DNA from 3 places in the Brachymonas sp. KE5 genome. Region 3 is predicted to be linked to each of the others. Evidence: riboswitches for the same ligand, from Rfam matches in the RefSeq annotation. Region 3 holds a riboswitch; each other region holds the start of a gene.
The links. A riboswitch is a leader RNA that binds a small molecule or an ion and turns the genes downstream of it on or off. The one in region 3 is predicted to bind cobalamin.
Positions count from the first base shown of each region.

Region 1: it holds a riboswitch for cobalamin, as region 3 does, so the genes downstream of both, ACX36O_RS06210 (TonB-dependent receptor plug domain-containing protein) here and ACX36O_RS03055 (bifunctional adenosylcobinamide kinase/adenosylcobinamide-phosphate guanylyltransferase) in region 3, are expected to answer to the same signal.
Region 2: it holds a riboswitch for cobalamin, as region 3 does, so the genes downstream of both, ACX36O_RS10205 (energy-coupling factor ABC transporter permease) here and ACX36O_RS03055 (bifunctional adenosylcobinamide kinase/adenosylcobinamide-phosphate guanylyltransferase) in region 3, are expected to answer to the same signal.

Region 1 covers NZ_CM173463.1:1,302,085-1,307,812, reverse strand. Annotated here, with positions in the region: gene ACX36O_RS06215 (ABC transporter substrate-binding protein) at 1-461, opposite strand, end outside; gene ACX36O_RS06210 (TonB-dependent receptor plug domain-containing protein) at 561-2,579, opposite strand; cobalamin riboswitch at 2,775-3,048, opposite strand; gene map (type I methionyl aminopeptidase) at 3,188-4,006, shown strand; gene glnD ([protein-PII] uridylyltransferase) at 4,020-5,728, shown strand, end outside.
Region 2 covers NZ_CM173463.1:2,153,283-2,159,010, forward strand. Annotated here, with positions in the region: gene alaS (alanine--tRNA ligase) at 1-1,884, opposite strand, end outside; cobalamin riboswitch at 1,983-2,205, shown strand; gene ACX36O_RS10205 (energy-coupling factor ABC transporter permease) at 2,358-2,996, shown strand; gene cobM (precorrin-4 C(11)-methyltransferase) at 3,069-3,905, shown strand; gene ACX36O_RS10215 (sirohydrochlorin chelatase) at 3,902-4,855, shown strand; gene ACX36O_RS10220 (precorrin-8X methylmutase) at 4,877-5,572, shown strand; gene ACX36O_RS10225 (cobalt-precorrin-5B (C(1))-methyltransferase) at 5,600-5,728, shown strand, end outside.
Region 3 covers NZ_CM173463.1:651,338-657,065, forward strand. Annotated here, with positions in the region: gene ACX36O_RS03040 (sulfite exporter TauE/SafE family protein) at 1-691, opposite strand, end outside; gene ACX36O_RS03045 (cell division protein ZapA) at 1,035-1,367, opposite strand; gene ACX36O_RS03050 (DUF904 domain-containing protein) at 1,364-1,672, opposite strand; cobalamin riboswitch at 1,803-2,042, shown strand; gene ACX36O_RS03055 (bifunctional adenosylcobinamide kinase/adenosylcobinamide-phosphate guanylyltransferase) at 2,218-2,808, shown strand; gene cobO (cob(I)yrinic acid a,c-diamide adenosyltransferase) at 2,819-3,388, shown strand; gene bluB (5,6-dimethylbenzimidazole synthase) at 3,518-4,192, shown strand; gene bioB (biotin synthase BioB) at 4,211-5,260, shown strand; gene cbiB (adenosylcobinamide-phosphate synthase CbiB) at 5,319-5,728, shown strand, end outside.

The DNA of each region.
Region 1 (5,728 bases), 650 kb from region 3:
TCCTGTTCGCGGATGGTCTGCACGAGCTTCTGCCCGCGCTCTGGCTCGCCGACGGCAGCGGCGACAAGCTCAGTCTGCGTGACCACTTCGTCCAGCTTGTGCGCCAGCGGCACCTCCACCACGCGGATGCCGAGATCGCGCAGCATCTGGCTGGTGTAACGCGTGGTGTAGGCACCTACCAGCACCAGATCGGGCTTGAGCAGCAGCACTTCTTCCGTATCGCCACGGACAATCGGCAAGGTGCGCGCCTTCGTCTCCAGCATGGACAGCTCGGGATCATGCGCCAGCTTGCTCAGTGCCGCGATACGCTGCGGCTCGACCAGCTGCAGCAGCAACTGGTCGGCGCAGAGGTTGAGGGAGACGATGCGCTGGGGCTTGGCGGTAATGGCCGCCTTGCTCGCCCCAAGCGGAGCGGGTTTGTCGGCCGGTTGGCAGCCCCCTAGCGTTGCCAGCAGACACACGCCAGCCGCCACCGTAACGCCCCACCGCCCCCGCCGAGGCGGCGGAACGGGCGAACATTCAGCGGATTCGGGCGTGTGCCACACAGTCATGCCGGCAGCTTACTTGAAGTCCCAGCGGTAACCCAGCTTGAACTCGCGGCCGGGCATGGCATAGCCGGGAACCGACTCGTAATTCTTGTCGAACAGGTTGTCGACACTGAAGCTCAGGGTGTGATTCGGCAGGAAGCGGTAGGCCACGCTGGCGTCCCACAGGGTGTAGCCCGGGTACTGCTTGGTGGTACTGCTCCAGTCGGCAAAGAAGGCGCTCTTGGTGGCCTTGCCGGTATAACGGGCGCCCACTCGCGTGTGCAACTTGTCCCAGTTGCCGTCCAGTGTCAAGCGTGCACTGTGTTTGGGTACGTACTCAAGATCTTTCCATACACCCTTGCTCTCTGATTCGGCGCGGAGGCTATGGGTATAACCCAATCCGAGTTTGAGATTGGGATTGATGTCCCAGCCTGCCGTGAGTTCGAGTCCGCGCATGCGGGCCTGATCTGCGTTGATCCAACTGGTGTAGCCTTTGCCTGCTTCCTGATATTTGTAGCTGACGATCTTGTCCTTGACGCGGGTGTCATAAAAGGTCAGGTCAACGTTCCAGTCAGGCTGTTCCAGCGTGACGCCGATATCCGCGCTGCGGCTGCTCTCGGGCTTCAGGTTGGGGTTGCCACGGTAGTTCGAGAACGTGGAGTAGTCCCCTGCCAGCTTCCATGCGCTGGGCGCCATGAAGCCCTTGCCGGCCGAGGCGTGCACGGCCACCATCGGCGTAAAGTAGTGCTTGATACCCGCGCTCGGGCTGAACTGGTTGAATGTCCGGCTTTGCGGCGTATTGTTGGGCAGCAGGGCCGTCGGCAAGGTGGACAGCTTGAAGCGGTCATAACGTCCACCCACGTACACGTTGGTCTGATCGTTATTGAATGCCATATGCTGTTGCGCGTAGATGGCAGTCGTCTGCAGCTTGCTGTCGGGGTTGTAAACCGTTGCGGGACCGAACAGGTAGCTGACCGATCCGGCCTTGGTCTGGTCGTAATCCACACCATACACCAGCTTGTAGCCATCCGCCCAGGTCCATTCATCCTTGAGTTGTGCGCCCTGCCAGGTGATTTTTGCATCGAAATCCAGCGGACGCTGGCCGCTTGGCGGCGCCTTGTAAGTAGTGTTGGTTTCCTTGCCGGAATAGACAGCCGCGCTCAACGCATGTTGCCCCATCACCCCCTTGAGCTTGGCACTGTACAAATCGCGCTTCACATCCTTGACAGTAGGCTTGCCGTCATACTCCGACCAGGCACCAGGGTTCCCAACATCATCGCCGCGCGCCACATCTGCACGAGCGTCAAGTGTCCAGCCCGGAGCAAGTTCAAAACCGAGCCGGAGTCCGTGACTGTACTGAGTGGCAGCGCTGTTGTTCCAGCGCGTGCCATCGCCGGACTTGTAGTCACCCTGCTTCTGCCATGATCCGAAATAGTCCAGGTTCAGCCACGGAGTCAGTGCACCGCCAATATCCGCTTGCACCGAACGATGCTTGAAGTTGCCGACAGAAACGCCAACCCCGCCCTGCAGATCGCCAGTACGGCGAACCGGAATCACATTGATAACGCCAGACATGGCTTGTGCGCCATACAAAGCAGAAGACGGTCCGCGCAGCACCTCGACCCGAGCGGCCCCCTGGCTGGGAATCAGGCCAATGTTGTCCTTGATGGCAGGGATGCCGTCCTGCAGAAACAGCGTCTGCCACGACTCACCCACCATCGGAGAACTGGGCGTATAACCGCGCACGGAAACGGCAGCATTCATGCCCGGATACTGTTTGATATCGACGTTGGCGGTCTTGTCCAGCAGGTCAGCCAGATCGTGGTGGGGTGTCTGCTCGATTTCCTTGCGGGTAACCACCTCGATACGCTGTGGCGTATCCTTCAGGCGCATTTCCGATCGTGCGCCCGTTACGACGACGCGATAGGTGTCTGCATTGGCGCCAGTGTCTTGCGATGCAGCCACAACCTCAACAGGCCCTGCCGTCTGCGCCACGGCAGCAGCAACCGGCGTCAGGCAGAAAAGCAAGCCTGCCAGGCGGATGGATTCCATTTTCATTTTCAAAGCCACTCTCGATTTTCCTGATGGCCACGCTGCACGCAGACAGTTTCGCTGCAGGCATTGCACGACATCGCACAGGCCATGCAAAGCCTGCTTGCGTTGTCACGACGATGCCGGAAGAAACAAGCGATGTTCTGTCTGCTCCCCGCAGACGGCCAGGTTCAAGCTGTCGCAACCCTGATCCGACAGCATCCACAACAACAGGCCGGTATCCGGACTCGCAAGTTCTGGTGCATCGCCTTCCCACAGGCGGCGCGCGCGTTGCCTTGCACAACGCCGCACCGCACCTGCAGTGGCTGCCGCGCCATCGATTGGCGCAGCCTGATACACCCACACTCGCTTACCGTTGCGGGGGCAGTCCGGGCCTGACGTTGCCATGCAACGCGCACCCGGTTCCCGTTTAACCTGCGCATTCCGGCCGCAGCCGGCGCCTGCAGGCACCTGTGGTCTAGTGCACCGGCCACACGCCGATGCGTGACCGATTGTAATTACAAACCCTGTCGCTGCCCACGAAATGGGCAAAACTTTGCCGTTCAAGTGCCTGTACGCAACGCCCCTTTGCCCACGCGGGATGCCGCATTGCAGGATAATTGCGCCCCATGACCATCAAGATTCATACACCCGAAGAAATCGATCACATGCGGGTGGCCTGCCGTTTCGCGGCCGAGCTGCTCGACTATATCGGCCCGCACATCGTCCCCGGCGTCACCACCAACGAGATCGACCGCCTGTGCGAGGAGTACACCTCCAGCCGTGGTTCCGTTTCTGCGCCGCTCAACTACGCGCCCCCGGGCCACACGCCCTACCCCAAGTCCATCTGCACTTCGGTCAACCAGCAGGTGTGCCACGGCATCCCCAACGACAAGCCGCTGAAAAAAGGCGATATCGTCAACATTGACGTGACCCCCATCACCAACGGCTGGCATGGCGACAGCAGCCGCATGTTCATCGTGGGCGGCGAAGATGCTGCGCCCCCGTTCGTGCGCCGTCTGTGCCGCGTCACCCATGAGTCGATGTGGAAAGGCATTGTCGAAGTCAAGCCGGGCGCGCGCCTGGGCGATATCGGCAGCGCCATCCAGAAATACGTCGAAAGCCACGGCTACAGCGTGGTGCGCGAATTCTGCGGCCACGGCATCGGACAGGAATTCCATACCGAACCGCAGGTACTGCACTACGGCAAGCCCGGCACGCTGGAAGAGCTGCAGCCCGGCATGATTTTCACGATTGAACCGATGGTCAACGCCGGCCGCCGCGAGATCAAGGAATCGAACGACGGCTGGTCCATCGTGACGAAGGACCGTTCGCTGTCGGCCCAGTACGAACACACCATCGTCGTGACCGAAACCGGCTACGAAGTGCTGACCGTGTCGGAAGGCATGCCGGCGCTGCCGGACTTCGTCAGCGCCATCCGCACCTGAACCCGTCCTGACCATGCACGCACCGAGCCAGGACGCCGTTGCCCCGGAGGCGCTGCAGGCGCTGCGAGACGGCTATGCGCGGGACAAGGCGGACCTGCTCGCGCATTTCCGCGATCCGGACATCGGCTACCGCCGCATGCGCGGCGTGCTGGGCACGCTCAAGAAGCTGACCCAGTTGACCGACAACGTCTTGCTGGCCCTGTGGCGCCTGCATGGGCTGGATCGCGACAAGGCAGCGCTGGTCGCGGTGGGCGGCTATGGCCGCGGCGAGCTGTTTCCGCATTCCGACATCGACGTGCTGGTGCTGCTGCCGGATGCAGCCTCCCCTTCCCCGGCGCACGACCCGGTCCAGGCACGCGTCAGCGCCTTCATCGGCAGCTGCTGGGATGTGGGCCTGCAAATCGGCTCGGCCGTACGCACCCTGTCCGAATGCCTGAGCGAATCCGCAGGCGACATCACGGTGCAGACCTCGTTGCTGGAGCGCCGGCTGATTTTCGGCCCGCAGGCCCTGTACCGCCAGCTGAGCGCGGCCTACGACAGCGCCATGCAGCCCTATGCCTTCTACCTGGCCAAGACGCTGGAAATGCGTCAGCGCCACGCCAAGTTCGACAACACGCCGTATGCGCTGGAGCCCAACTGCAAGGAATCTCCCGGCGGCCTGCGTGATCTGCACATCGTGCTGTGGGTGGCCAAGGCAGCCGGCTACGGCACCACCTGGGATGCGCTGACGCGCCACGGCCTGATGACACGCTACGAGGCCAAGCAGATCAAGCGCAACTACACCCTGCTCAGCCTGATCCGCGCCCGCCTGCACATGGTGGCCAACCGGCGTGAAGACCGGCTGGTGTTCGACATGCAGACACTGGTGGCCGAGCTTTTCGGCTACACCCCGATCGAACGCCAGACGCGCCAGGGCCACGATCGCAGCCCGATCCGCCCCAGCGAAGCGCTGATGCGGCACTATTACTGGACGGCCAAGGCCGTCACGCAGCTCAGCCAGATCCTGCTGCTGAACATTGCCGAACGCCTGCGCGATTCCGGCCACACACGCAACTACGACCCGGCGCCCGTCACCCGCGCCATGCGTGCGCTGCAGGCACGCAGCTCCGCACGCGATCCGCAGGCGAGCGAACCCGGCGCCCAGCTCGCCGCGCAGGAAGTGGTCAACCCCGTGGCAAGCACGGCCACGCCACACACCGACTACCTGGCGCTGGGCGCGCAGCGGCGCGAAATGCGGCCGATCAACGAGCGTTTTCTCGACAACAACGGCCTGCTCGAAGTGGTCAGCGACACGCTCTACCGCGAGCAGCCGCACGCCATTCTTGAAACTTTTCTGGTACTGCAGCAGACGGTCGGCATCAAGGGTCTGTCGGCACGCACGCTGCGCGCCCTGTTCAACGCCCGCGTGCTGATGGACAGTGCCTTCCGGCGCGATCCGGTCAACCGGCAGCAGTTCCTGCAGATCCTGCAGGCGCCCAGCGGCGTGACACAGGCGCTGCGCCTGATGAACCAGACCTCCGTGCTGGGCCGCTACCTGTGGGTGTTCCGCAAGATCGTGGGCCAGATGCAACACGACCTGTTCCACGTCTACACCGTGGATCAGCACATCCTGATGGTGGTGCGCAACGTGCGGCGCTTCTTCAAGGTGGAGCATGCGCACGAGTATCCGCTGTGCTCGCAACTGGCCGCCGGCTGGGACTCGCCCTGGATCCTGTCCACCGC
Region 2 (5,728 bases), 1.3 Mb from region 3:
CTGGGTGTCGCTGTTGCAGAGGATCTCGGCGTTGACCTTGGCTTCGACTGCGGCGATCTGCTCGGGAGTGAGCGGCGCGGTGTGGGCAAAGTCGAAACGGGTGCGCTCGGCGTTGACCAGCGAGCCCTTCTGCTGCACATGCTCGCCCAGCACCTCGCGCAGCGCCTTGTGCATCAGGTGTGTGGCGCTGTGGTTGCGCACGGTTGCGGCGCGCAGTTCGCAATCCACTTCGGCCGTGACGGTATCGCCCACCTTGAGCGTGCCGCGCGACAGGGTACCGTGGTGGCCGAACACGTCGGCCTTGATCTTGAGCGTGTCGGCCACGTCGAACTGCACGCCGTTGGCCACCAGCACGCCCTGGTCGCCGACCTGACCGCCGCTTTCGGCGTAGAACGGCGTGGTGTCGAGCACGACCACGCCTTGCTGGCCGGCATCGAGTTGCTGCGCGGGTTCGCCATTGACATACAGGGCCACGACCTTGGCCTCGCCGCCCAGTTGCTCGTAGCCGGTGAAGGCATTGCCCTCGCCGCTGTAGTCGAGCAGCTTGTCCATCTTGAACTTGCCGGCCGCGCGGGCGGTGGCTTTCTGTTCCTGCATGGCTTCCTCGAAGCCGGCCTCGTCCACCGTCACGCCGCGCTCGCGGCAGACGTCCTGCGTCAGGTCGAGCGGGAAGCCGTAGGTGTCGTGCAGCTTGAAGGCGACATGGCCGGGCAGTTCGCGGCGGCCGGCAATCAAGGCGTCGTCCAGGATTTCCATGCCCTTGGCCAGGGTCTCGAAGAAACGCTCTTCCTCGCCCTTGAGCGCAGCCATGACCTGCGCCTGCTGCGCCTTCAGGCGCGGGTAGGCATCGCCCATCAGCGCCACCAGATCGGGCACCAGCTTGTGGAAGAAGGGCTTTTGCTGGCCCAGCTTGTAGCCGTGGCGGATGGCGCGGCGGATGATGCGGCGCTGCACGTAGCTGCGGCCTTCACTGCCAGGCAGCACGCCGTCGCTGACCAGGAAGGCGGTGGCGCGGATGTGGTCGGCGATCACCTTGAGCGAGGGGTTGTCCAGGTCGGTACAGCCGGTTTCGCGCGCGGCGGCCTTGATCAGGGTGTCGAACAGGTCGATCTCGTAGTTGCTGTGCACGTGCTGCAGCACGGCGGCCAGACGCTCCAGGCCCATGCCGGTATCCACGCAGGGCGCGGGCAGGCGCGTGACGCTGCCATCCTCGTGCATCTCGAACTGCATGAACACGTGGTTCCAGATCTCGATGAAGCGGTCGCCATCCTCTTCGGGCGAGCCGGGCGGGCCACCGGGGATTTCGGGTCCATGGTCGTAGAAGATCTCGGAGCAGGGGCCGCAGGGGCCGGTGTCGGCCATCATCCAGAAGTTGTCGCTCTTGTAGCGCGCGCCCTTGTTGTCGCCGATGCGGATGATGCGCTCGGGCGGCAGGCCGATCACGTCCTTCCAGATGTCGTAGGCTTCGTCATCTTCGGCGTAGACGGTGGCGGTGAGGCGCTCGGGCGGCAGGCCGTAGATCTGGGTGAGAAGTTCCCAGCCCCATTCAATGCTTTCGCGCTTGAAGTAGTCGCCGAAGGACCAGTTGCCCAGCATCTCGAAGAAGGTGTGGTGGCGTGCGGTGTAGCCGACGTTTTCCAGGTCGTTGTGCTTGCCGCCAGCACGCAGGCAGGCCTGCACGCTGGTGGCGCGGTTGTAGGGACGCTTGTCGGTGCCCAGGAACACGTCCTTGAACTGCACCATGCCCGAGTTGGTGAACATCAGCGTCGGGTCGTTGCCCGGCACCAGCGGGCTGGATTCGACGATGGTGTGGCCCTTGCTGGCGTAGAAGTCGAGAAAGGTCTTGCGGATGTCCGCAACGGTCATGGGGGAAGGGGTGCTCATGCTGGGGACGGCCGAACGGCCGCAAAAGGCTGTATGGGGAACGAAATGTGCTGCCCGAGATTATAGGTGCGCAGCCATTTTCAGCAGGAGGCCGCCTATAATTATGCATACATGCAGGTGTCCGGATGGAGTCATGTCCGTCCGGATGAAACGGGAAGCTGGTAAGGCCGAGGCCAAGTCCAGCGCTGCCCCCGCAACGGTATGTCAGTCAAGCTTGCAGCTCGATGCCACTGGTCGCTTCCGGCCGGGAAGGTGCTGCAGGCCCCCTGCCCTGTGCAGGAACTGGCAAGCCCGGAGACCGGCCTGCTGTGACACGTTTGTCAGCGTTGCGGAGGGCGATGCGGGCAGTGCACAGCCGGACTTCCCCCTTTTTCTTCCCGGCATCGCGCTTCCTTCAATACCCACCTGCCAGCGCGGCAGACTGTATGCCAGCCCCGGCTGGTCTTCTAGGGTGTTACTAAAAGGAAGCAATCATGCACATCGAACCCGGCATTCTCTCCTCCGCCAAGATCGCCTTTGCCAACGTCGCAGCCGTCGGCATGCTGGCTGCCTGCGCGCCCGCGCTGGTCAAGCGCCCGGCCCTGCTGCTGCGCACCGCGCTGGCGGCGCTGTTCTTCTCCATCTTCATGCAGGTGTTCCACATGCCGGTTGGCGCATCGGAACTGCACTTCGTCGGCGCCATGCCGATCTACCTGCTGCTGGGCTTCGTGCCCACGCTGTTCGGCTTTGCCTTTGGCCTGCTGCTGCAGGGTCTGCTGTTCGATCCGCAGGATCTGGCGCATCTGGCCGTGAACAGCCTGTCGCTGATGGTGCCGCTGGCTGCCGTGCACTACGGCCTGGGCAAGCGCCTGGCCGGCAAGTTCACCGTGGCCAACATCGTGAAGCTGGACTTTGCCTTCTACGCCGGCGTGACGCTGATGGTGGGCTTCTGGCTGTCCATGGGCACCGAACCCACGCCGCTGGCCAACTGGGCCACCTTTGCCGCCAGCTACCTGGCGCTGGTGCTGGTCGAGCCGCTGGTGACGCTGGCCATCGTGCGCGCTGCGCGCGGCTTCAAGGACAGCAACTGGGCCCAGCTGTGCCTGGATGAGCGCGTGACGGCTGCTGCCTGATCACTGCCGTCCGCCGGCCCGGCCTGCAGTGTGCGGGCCGGGCTTTTGCCGTTTCTGTTTCTGGTTTTTCCCATGCAATTCTCTTCCCTGCCAGGCAAGGTCTGGTTTGTCGGCGCCGGCCCCGGCGATCCGGAGTTGCTGACCGTCAAAGGGCGCGACCTGATCGCGCAGGCCGGTGCCATCCTGTTTGCCGGCTCGCTGGTGAGCGAGGCCGCCACGCGCTGGGCGCCTGCCGGCTGTGTGATCGCCGACAGCAAGGACATGACGCTGGAGCAGATCTGCGCCTGGCTGATCGCGCAGGCGCAGCAGCACGCCGTGGTGGTGCGCCTGCAGACGGGCGATCCTTCGCTCTACGGCACGCTGATCGAGATGGCGCAGCCGCTGGATGCGGCCGGCATACCGATCGCGGTGGTGCCGGGCGTGACCTCGGCCATGGCCTCGGCCGCTGCGGCGGTGGAGAGCCTGACACTGCCCGAGGTGACGCAAACCGTGATCCTCACGCGCGTGGAAGGCCGCACGCCCATGCCCGAAGGCGAAAGCCTGCGCGAACTGGCCCAGCATCGCTGCACGCTGTGCATCTACCTCTCCATCACCCTGCTGCACAAGGTCGAGAGCGAACTGCGCGCCGCCGGCTGGCCGGAGGACGCGCCCATGCTGGTGGTGCACAAGGCGAGCTGGCCGGGCGAGGAGCGCATCCTGCGCGGCACGCTGTCCACCATCAAGGCGATCTGCCGCGAGGCCGGCGTGGTGAGCCAGAGCATGATCATCGCCAGCCCCACACTGGGTGCCCGCCAGTGGCCCGAGTTGACCAAGTCGCGCCTGTATGACGCCGGCTTTACCCACCGTTTCCGCCGCGCCAGTGCGCCTGCGGATGACGTTTCCCCCTCTTCCTCCGGAACCCCGACATGACGACTCCTACCCTGCTGCTGGTTGGCCATGGCTCGCGCGAGCCGGGCGGCAACGCAGAAATCGAACAATTCGCACGCCGCTGGCGCCAGGACCGGCCCGAGTGGCACATCGAGGTGTGCTTTATCGAGTTTGCCGATGTGCTGCTGGACGAAGGCCTCGACCGTGCCGCCGCCCATGCGCAGCAGCATGATGGCAAAGTGCTCGTATTGCCGCTGATCCTGAACGCCGCCGGCCATGTGAAAGGCGACATTCCCTATGCCCTGGAGCAGGCGCGCCAGCGCTTTCCGCAAGTGCAGTTCGACTATGCACCGCATCTGGGCGCCTGCGAGCCGGTGCTGACGGTGCTGCGCCGCAAGCTGCGCCATGCCATGCACCGGCTGGACATGCCCGATCCGCAAGGCACCGGCGTGATCCTGCTGGGACGCGGCTCCAGCGACCGCAAGGCCAATGGCGAGGTCGCCAAGATGGCACGCTGGCTGTGGGAGGAAACCGATCACGAGCTGGTGGATGTGGCCTTTACCGGCATCACCTACCCGCGCCTGGAACGCGTGGTGCAACGGCACATGCTGCTGGGCATGACGCAGATCGTGATCCTGCCCTACTACCTGTTCACCGGCACGCTGATGCACCGCATCGACCGCCAGGTGGAGCATCTGCGCAAGCAGTATCCGCAGCTGCGCTTTGCGCACAGCCAGTATTTCGGCTTCGAGCCGGAGGTGTTTGCGCTGCTGGACGAGCGGGTGGACAAGTGGCTGCGCGGCGCGCCGCATGCGACGGTGCGCTATGACGTGGCGGGGTATGTGCCGCACAGCCATGATCACCATGATCATGCGCATGGCGAACACGGACATGACCATTCGCACGACGGGCACCACCATGCGCATGCACACGACCATGGCGACGACGGCAACGACGCCGTGCGCCACTGCACGCATGTGTCCCACCACTGATTCGCACTTCACGGGTTTGCCATGAGCACCATCAACACTGTTACCGAGCAGCTCACGCGCGCCGGCCAGGTCATCGAGCATGACAGCTTTGCCATCATCGACAGCGAAGCCGGCCCGCACGTCTATACCGAAGGCCAGTGGCCCATCGTGCGCCGCATGATCCATGCCAACGCCGATTTCGAATTCAACGGCCTGACGGACTTCCATCCCGATGCGGTCGAGGCCGGGCTGCAGGCGCTGCTCGATGCCAAGGCGCGCGGCGGCATCGCCATGGTGGCGGACGTGGAAATGATCTGCGTCGGGCTCTCCAAGCCACGGCTGTCGCACTTCGGCGTGATGACGCACCAGTTCATCAGCGATGCCGACGTGATCGCGCAGGCGCAGCAGGAAGACACCACGCGTGCCGTACAGGCCATGCGCAAGGCGCATCGGCTGGGGTTGCTGGATGGCGCCATTGTCGGGATCGGGAATGCTCCCACCGCGCTGATCGAGCTGGTGCGCCTGATCCGCGAGGAAGGTGTGCGCCCGGCGCTGGTGGTGGGCATGCCGGTGGGTTTTGTCTCTGCCGCCGAAAGCAAGGATCTGATGGCCGAAGTGCAGGAAGTGCCGTGGATCGTGATCCGCGGGCGCAAGGGCGGCTCCACGCTGGTGGTGGCTGCGCTGCACGCACTGCTGGCGCTGGCCGAGGCGCGCCAGAAGCAGGCCGTGGCTGCCTGAAGCCTTCTGACCACGGAGCTTTCAAGCATGGAAGGCAAACCCCAGAAAGGCACGCGCACCGGCTTTACCACCGGGGCCTGTTCGGCCGCAGCCGCACGGGCCTGCGCCGTGGGCATGGTGCATGGCCTGGTTCCGCCCCATATCACCAGCCTGCTG
Region 3 (5,728 bases):
CGCTGCAGCTGGCGATCACGGCCAGGGCTGGCAGCCAGACGTAGCCAACCGACCATTCCGGCCGGCCCGCCACGCTCCAGCCGCCCAGCACGTAGCCGATCACGTTGAACACCGCGATCGGAAAGCCCAGGGCGGCGCTGGTGGCCACGGCGTTGTGGATGGCGACGTTGCACCAGGTCATGAAGGGAACGCTCAGGAAGCCGCCGCCGGCGCCGAGCAGGCCGGACAGGAAGCCGATCACGCTGCCGGCCGCCATCTGGCCGCCACGGCCGGGCATCTGGCGCGTGGGCTTGGGCTTGCGATCCAGGAACATCTGCAGCGCCGCCAGGATCACCAGCACGCCGAACACCACGGACAGCCAGGCACCCTTGAGCAGGGCGAACACGCCGATGCTGACGACCAGTGCGCCGATCATGATGCCCGGGGCGATACCCTTGACCAGATCCCAGCGCACCATGCCGCGCTTGTGGTGGGCGCGCACGCTGGAGATGGAGGTGAAGATGATGGTGGCCATGGAAGTGGCAATCGCCATCTTCACGGCCAGTTCGTTGTCGACGCCGCGGCTGGCCAGGATCCAGGTGATGAAGGGCACCAGCACCATGCCGCCCCCCACGCCCAGCAGGCCGGCCATGAAGCCGCCGGTGAGGCCGAGCGCGGCCAGTTCGACAATGGTGATGGGTTCGAGGATCATGGCGGGAAATCTGCTGAGGCGTTCGGAGCTCCGAACGCGAAAAGCCGCCCGGGGGGCGGCTTGGGGTCTGTCGCGAGGGGCGCCAGACGGCTGAGAGGTGTCTGCAGCAGAGCCAGACCGTCATCCTGAACGGAGGGGTTCAGGTGGGCGAGGGCAGCAAGGCCTTGGGTTCATCTAACGCGAGATGATCACGCTGGCCGAGCGATCTACCAAGCCCGGGCTCAGAGAGCATTGGTTCAAGGAAATATAAAGCCAAGCTCGCTGCAGACGCCTTCATTTTAGGATGAAATCGGCCCGCGTGGGAAATTTGCAGATGTAAAAGCCCGCGCGTTGTGTACGACTGTCAGATCAGGCGGCCGTCCTCGGCCAGCGCCTCGTCCATGCGCTGCAGCAGGGCCTGCATGCGGGGGTGCACCAACTCGGCCGGCTGTACCTCGCCTTCGGCGGCGAGGGCGGGCATGGCCGCAATCTGCTGCTCCTTCTCGATCAGGTCGAAGGCCATGTTGAGGGCGGCGAGCACGGCGATGCGGTCGCGTGCGCGGATCTTGCCGGCATCACGGATCTTGCACATGGCGGTGTCGACGCGCTGCACTGCCTCGTTCATGCGGTCTTCGGAACCTTCCGGGCAGGCCAGCACATAGGCCTGGCCCATGATCGGAACTTCGATTTGCTTCATTGCGGATCATCCTTGGCAGAAGAAGGCTGTGCGGCAGGGGGCTGCTGGCCCCAGACGCTGGCCATGGCGGGCGCCGGGGCGGCCGGCGCTGCCACCGGCTCGGCCGGCAGGCGGGCGAGCAGGGCGTCGACGCGCGCGCGGGCGGCCGACAGGCGCGACTTGAGCGAATCCCGCTCCTGGGTAACTTCCTGCAGCTGGCCCTGGAGCAGGGCGGCGGTTTTCTGCAGCTCCTGGTAGCGCAGCAGCATGTGCTCCATGCGGTCTGCGACCTGGTCGAGCGAGAGCGGGGTGAGGGGAGTGGTCATGGCACGGGAACGACAGGCAACAAGATAGCTGGCGTGGCCTGCAGCTGCAGGCCTGGCCCTTTGTTGCACATTGTAGATGATGGCGCCGGGACGCCATGGGGGCTTTCCTCAGGGACGGGGCGAATCGTCCTACAATATCCGGATTGCTGGTGCCTGGCAGGTCGTTGTGGCCGCCGGGTAAACGGGAAGCAGGAGTCCTGCCGGGATGGCTGGCAGGGCACAGGCCTGCGCTGCCCCCGCAACGGTGATACGGCGCAGCCCGGGTTGTGAAGCGGCTGCCGCAGTGTTCTCGCACGCCACTGGCCAGGTGCCGGGAAGGCAGCGCTGCCATGCCGTCAGCCCGGATACCGGCCAGCAAGCTTGATTTGGGGCGCCTGCCTGCGGGCCGGCGCCGGAACGGAATGCAGCGGCGGGGCGCCAGCGGTTTTCCGGGCTTTTCTCATGGTGGCATTGGTGCCGGTGCTGGCGGACATTTTCTCTCTTGGTCTTTCTCTCCTGAACGGGTTGCGCCCTGGCGTGCGCCGTGCGCAGCCGTGGAGGGCGGCATGAGGCATCACGAACTGATCCTGGGCGGCCAGAAATCCGGCAAGACGGTGCGCGCCGAGCAGTTGGTGGCGCGCTGGCTGGAGCAGGATGCGGGGCGCCGTGCCCTGTATCTGGCAACGGCACTGCCCTGGGACGAGGAAATGCAGCAGCGCATCGCGCGCCACCAGCAGGATCGCGCCCGGCGCGTGCCGCGCATGCAGACCCTGCAGGCTGCGGAGTGGGGCGGCGCACTGGACGTGCCCGGCCTGTTGCGCCAGCATGGCGCGCCGGAGGTGGCACTGGTGCTGGACTGCCTCACGCTCTGGCTGACGCAGCAGTTGATGCCGCTGGAGCAGGAGGATGTGCAGCCGGTCGCCGATGCTGCGCGGCTGGAAGCCGCGGTTGCCGATCTGCTGGAGGCCATCCGGGCCTGGCCCGGTCCGTTGTATATCGTGAGCAATGAAATCGGCCTGGGCGTGATTCCGCTCGGCCGCGAGACGCGTGCCTTTGTGGACGCGCTTGGCGAACTCAACCAGCGCGTGGCAGCCGTGTGCAGCCACGTGACCCTGATGGCGGCAGGTCTGCCGCTGACATTGAAATCTTCCGACTGAAAGGATGCCCATGAAAATCGAGGAACCGCCCAAGGAGAAACCGTACGAAAAGTCCGATGGCGAGCGTCGCGGCATCCTGATCGTCAATACCGGCGATGGCAAGGGCAAGAGCACGGCCGCGTTCGGCCTGGCGCTGCGTGCCACCGGCCGCGGCAAGAAGGTGAAGATCTACCAGTTCATGAAGGTGCCGAGTGCGCGCTTTGGCGAGCACCGCATGTTCGAGCAGATCGGCGTGCCAGTCGAGGGGCTGGGCGACGGCTTCAGCTGGAAGAGCCAGGATCTGGAAAAGTCCGCGCAGCTGGCGCGCGACGGCTGGGAGAAGGCCAAGGCCGCCATCCTGAGCGGCGAGTATTTCCTGGTGGTGTGCGACGAGATCACCTATCCGCTGGTGTACGGCTGGCTGCCGCTGGAAGATGTGGTGGAGACGCTGAAGAACCGTCCGCGCGATGTGCATGTGTGCCTGACCGGCCGCCGCTGCCCGCAGGAGATCGTCGACATCGCCGATACCGTGACCGAGATGCGCCCGGTCAAGCATGCCTTCGATGCGGGCATTCCGGCGCAGCGCGGCATCGAGGACTGAGCGCACACCGTGAACGATTCCATTGCCCTGTGTCTAGGCGGCGATGCTGACGGCCGGCCGGATGCCGAAGCGGGGGGCTCCTCCCAGCATGCCTATCCGGCGGCAGACCGGGACGCGATCTACCGCGTGATGGCGCAGCGGCGCGACATGCGCCATTTCACGCCGGGTGCCCAGGTGGTGCCGGAGGTGCTGGAGCGCCTGCTGCTGGCGGCGCATGCAGGGCCGAGCGTGGGTTTCATGCAGCCCTGGCGCTTTCTGCGCATCAGCGATGCGGGGCTGCGCGAGCGCATCCATGGCTGCGTGGAGCGCGAACGCGTGGCCACGGCCCGTGCGCTGGGCGAGCGCGAGGAGGATTTTCTCAAGCTCAAGGTCGAAGGGATCCGCGAGGCGGCCGAGCTGATCGCGGTATGCCTGGCGGACGGGCGCGAGCGCCATGTGTTCGGCCGGCGCACCATGCCCTATATGGATATCGCTTCGGTCGGCTGCGCGCTGCAGAACCTGTGGCTGGCGGCGCGTGCGGAGGGGCTGGGCGTGGGCTGGGTGTCGATTTTCGATCCCGACGAGCTGGGTGCCTTGCTGCAGCTGCCCGAAGGGGCCAGCCCGCTGGCGCTGCTGTGCATCGGCCCGGTGCCCGAGTTTTATGATGCGCCCATGCTGCAGCAGCAGCGCTGGGCCAGCCGCATGCCGCTGGCGGATGTGGTTTTTGACAATAGCTGGGGCCACAGTGCCCCGTTCCTGCAGGGGCTTTGTCAGCCTGGGCAAAGCCCGGTAGCGGACAATGCGTGCTGCGATTCTTCCGATTGATGTAGAGAAAGCCCGAAGATGGACACTCCTGTCACCCATTCCCCCGCCACCTGCCATACCGGCGGCGAGCAGACCGTGCATTTCTGCGCCCCGCGCAACAACCAGCCGGTGCCGCAGAGCACCAACCGCTGGGCGGTGGAGGATATCGAGGCGCTGTTTGCGCTGCCGTTCCCCGAGCTGATGTTCAAGGCACAGCAGGTGCACCGCGAGCACTTCAATCCGGCCGAAGTGGAATTTGCGACGCTGCTTTCGATCAAGACCGGCGGCTGCCCGGAGGATTGCGGCTACTGCCCGCAGTCGGTGCACTATGACACCGGCGTCGATGCCACCAAGCTGATGGAAGCCGACAAGGTGCGCGAGGCCGCCGAGCTGGCCAAGGCCGCGGGTGCCACGCGTTTCTGCATGGGTGCGGCCTGGCGCGCGCCCAAGGACCGCGACATCGAGAACGTGGTCACGCTGATCAAGACGGTGAAGGACGTGGGCCTGCAAGCCTGCTGCACGCTGGGCATGCTGACCAAGGACCATGCCGAGCAGCTCAAGGAAGCCGGTCTGGATTACTACAACCACAACCTGGACACCGCGCCCGAGAACTACGGCAACATCATCAGCACGCGCGATTACCAGGACCGTCTGGACACGCTGGAGAACGTGCGCAACGTGGGCGTGAATGTCTGCAGCGGCGGCATCATCGGCATGGGCGAAAGCCGTCGCCAGCGTGCCGAGCTGATCGGCCAGCTGGCCAATCTGCATCCGCATTATCCGGACAGCGTGCCGATCAACAATCTGGTGAAGGTCGAGGGCACGCCGCTGGCCGAAACCGAAGACATCGATCCGCTGGAGTTCGTGCGCATGATCGCCGTGGCCCGCATCACCATGCCCAAGGCGCGCGTGCGCCTGTCGGCTGGCCGCAGTGCCATGGCCGATACCATGCAGGCGCTGTGCTTCATGGCTGGTGCCAACTCCATTTTCTACGGTGAAAAGCTGCTCACCACCGGCAACCCCGATGTGGAAGCCGACCTGAAGCTGATCGAGCGTCTGGGCATGACGGCGGGAAAGTCGGGACACTGATCCGCGGCGGCACCCTTGCGGGTGCCGTGCATGCTACCGACCCGGCAGGAGTGTTGCCATGACAGGACCACACGGACTCTGGATCGGATTTGCAGCCGTGCTGCTTGCCCTGATGATCGACCAGTGGATCGGGGAGCCGCCACCGCGCTGGCACCCGGTTGTCTGGATGGGCAACTACCTGGGCCGTGCCGGGCGCTGGCTGCAGGCGCGGGTGCGCCCGCACGAGGCTGACTGGCCGAGCTTCTGGCGCGGAGCACTGGCCTGGTGGGGCGGGGCGTTGCTTGTGCTGGTAGTGGCAGGAGCGCTGCAATGGCTATTGTTGCAGTTGCCGTGGGGCTGGGCCGCCCTGCTGCTGGGCATTGCGCTGAAGCCGTTGCTGGCCTGGCGCATGCTGACCGACGAGGTGGCGGCGGTGGAGGTGGCGCTGGGGCGTTCCCTGCAGGAAGGGCAGCAGCAACTGGCGCGCAT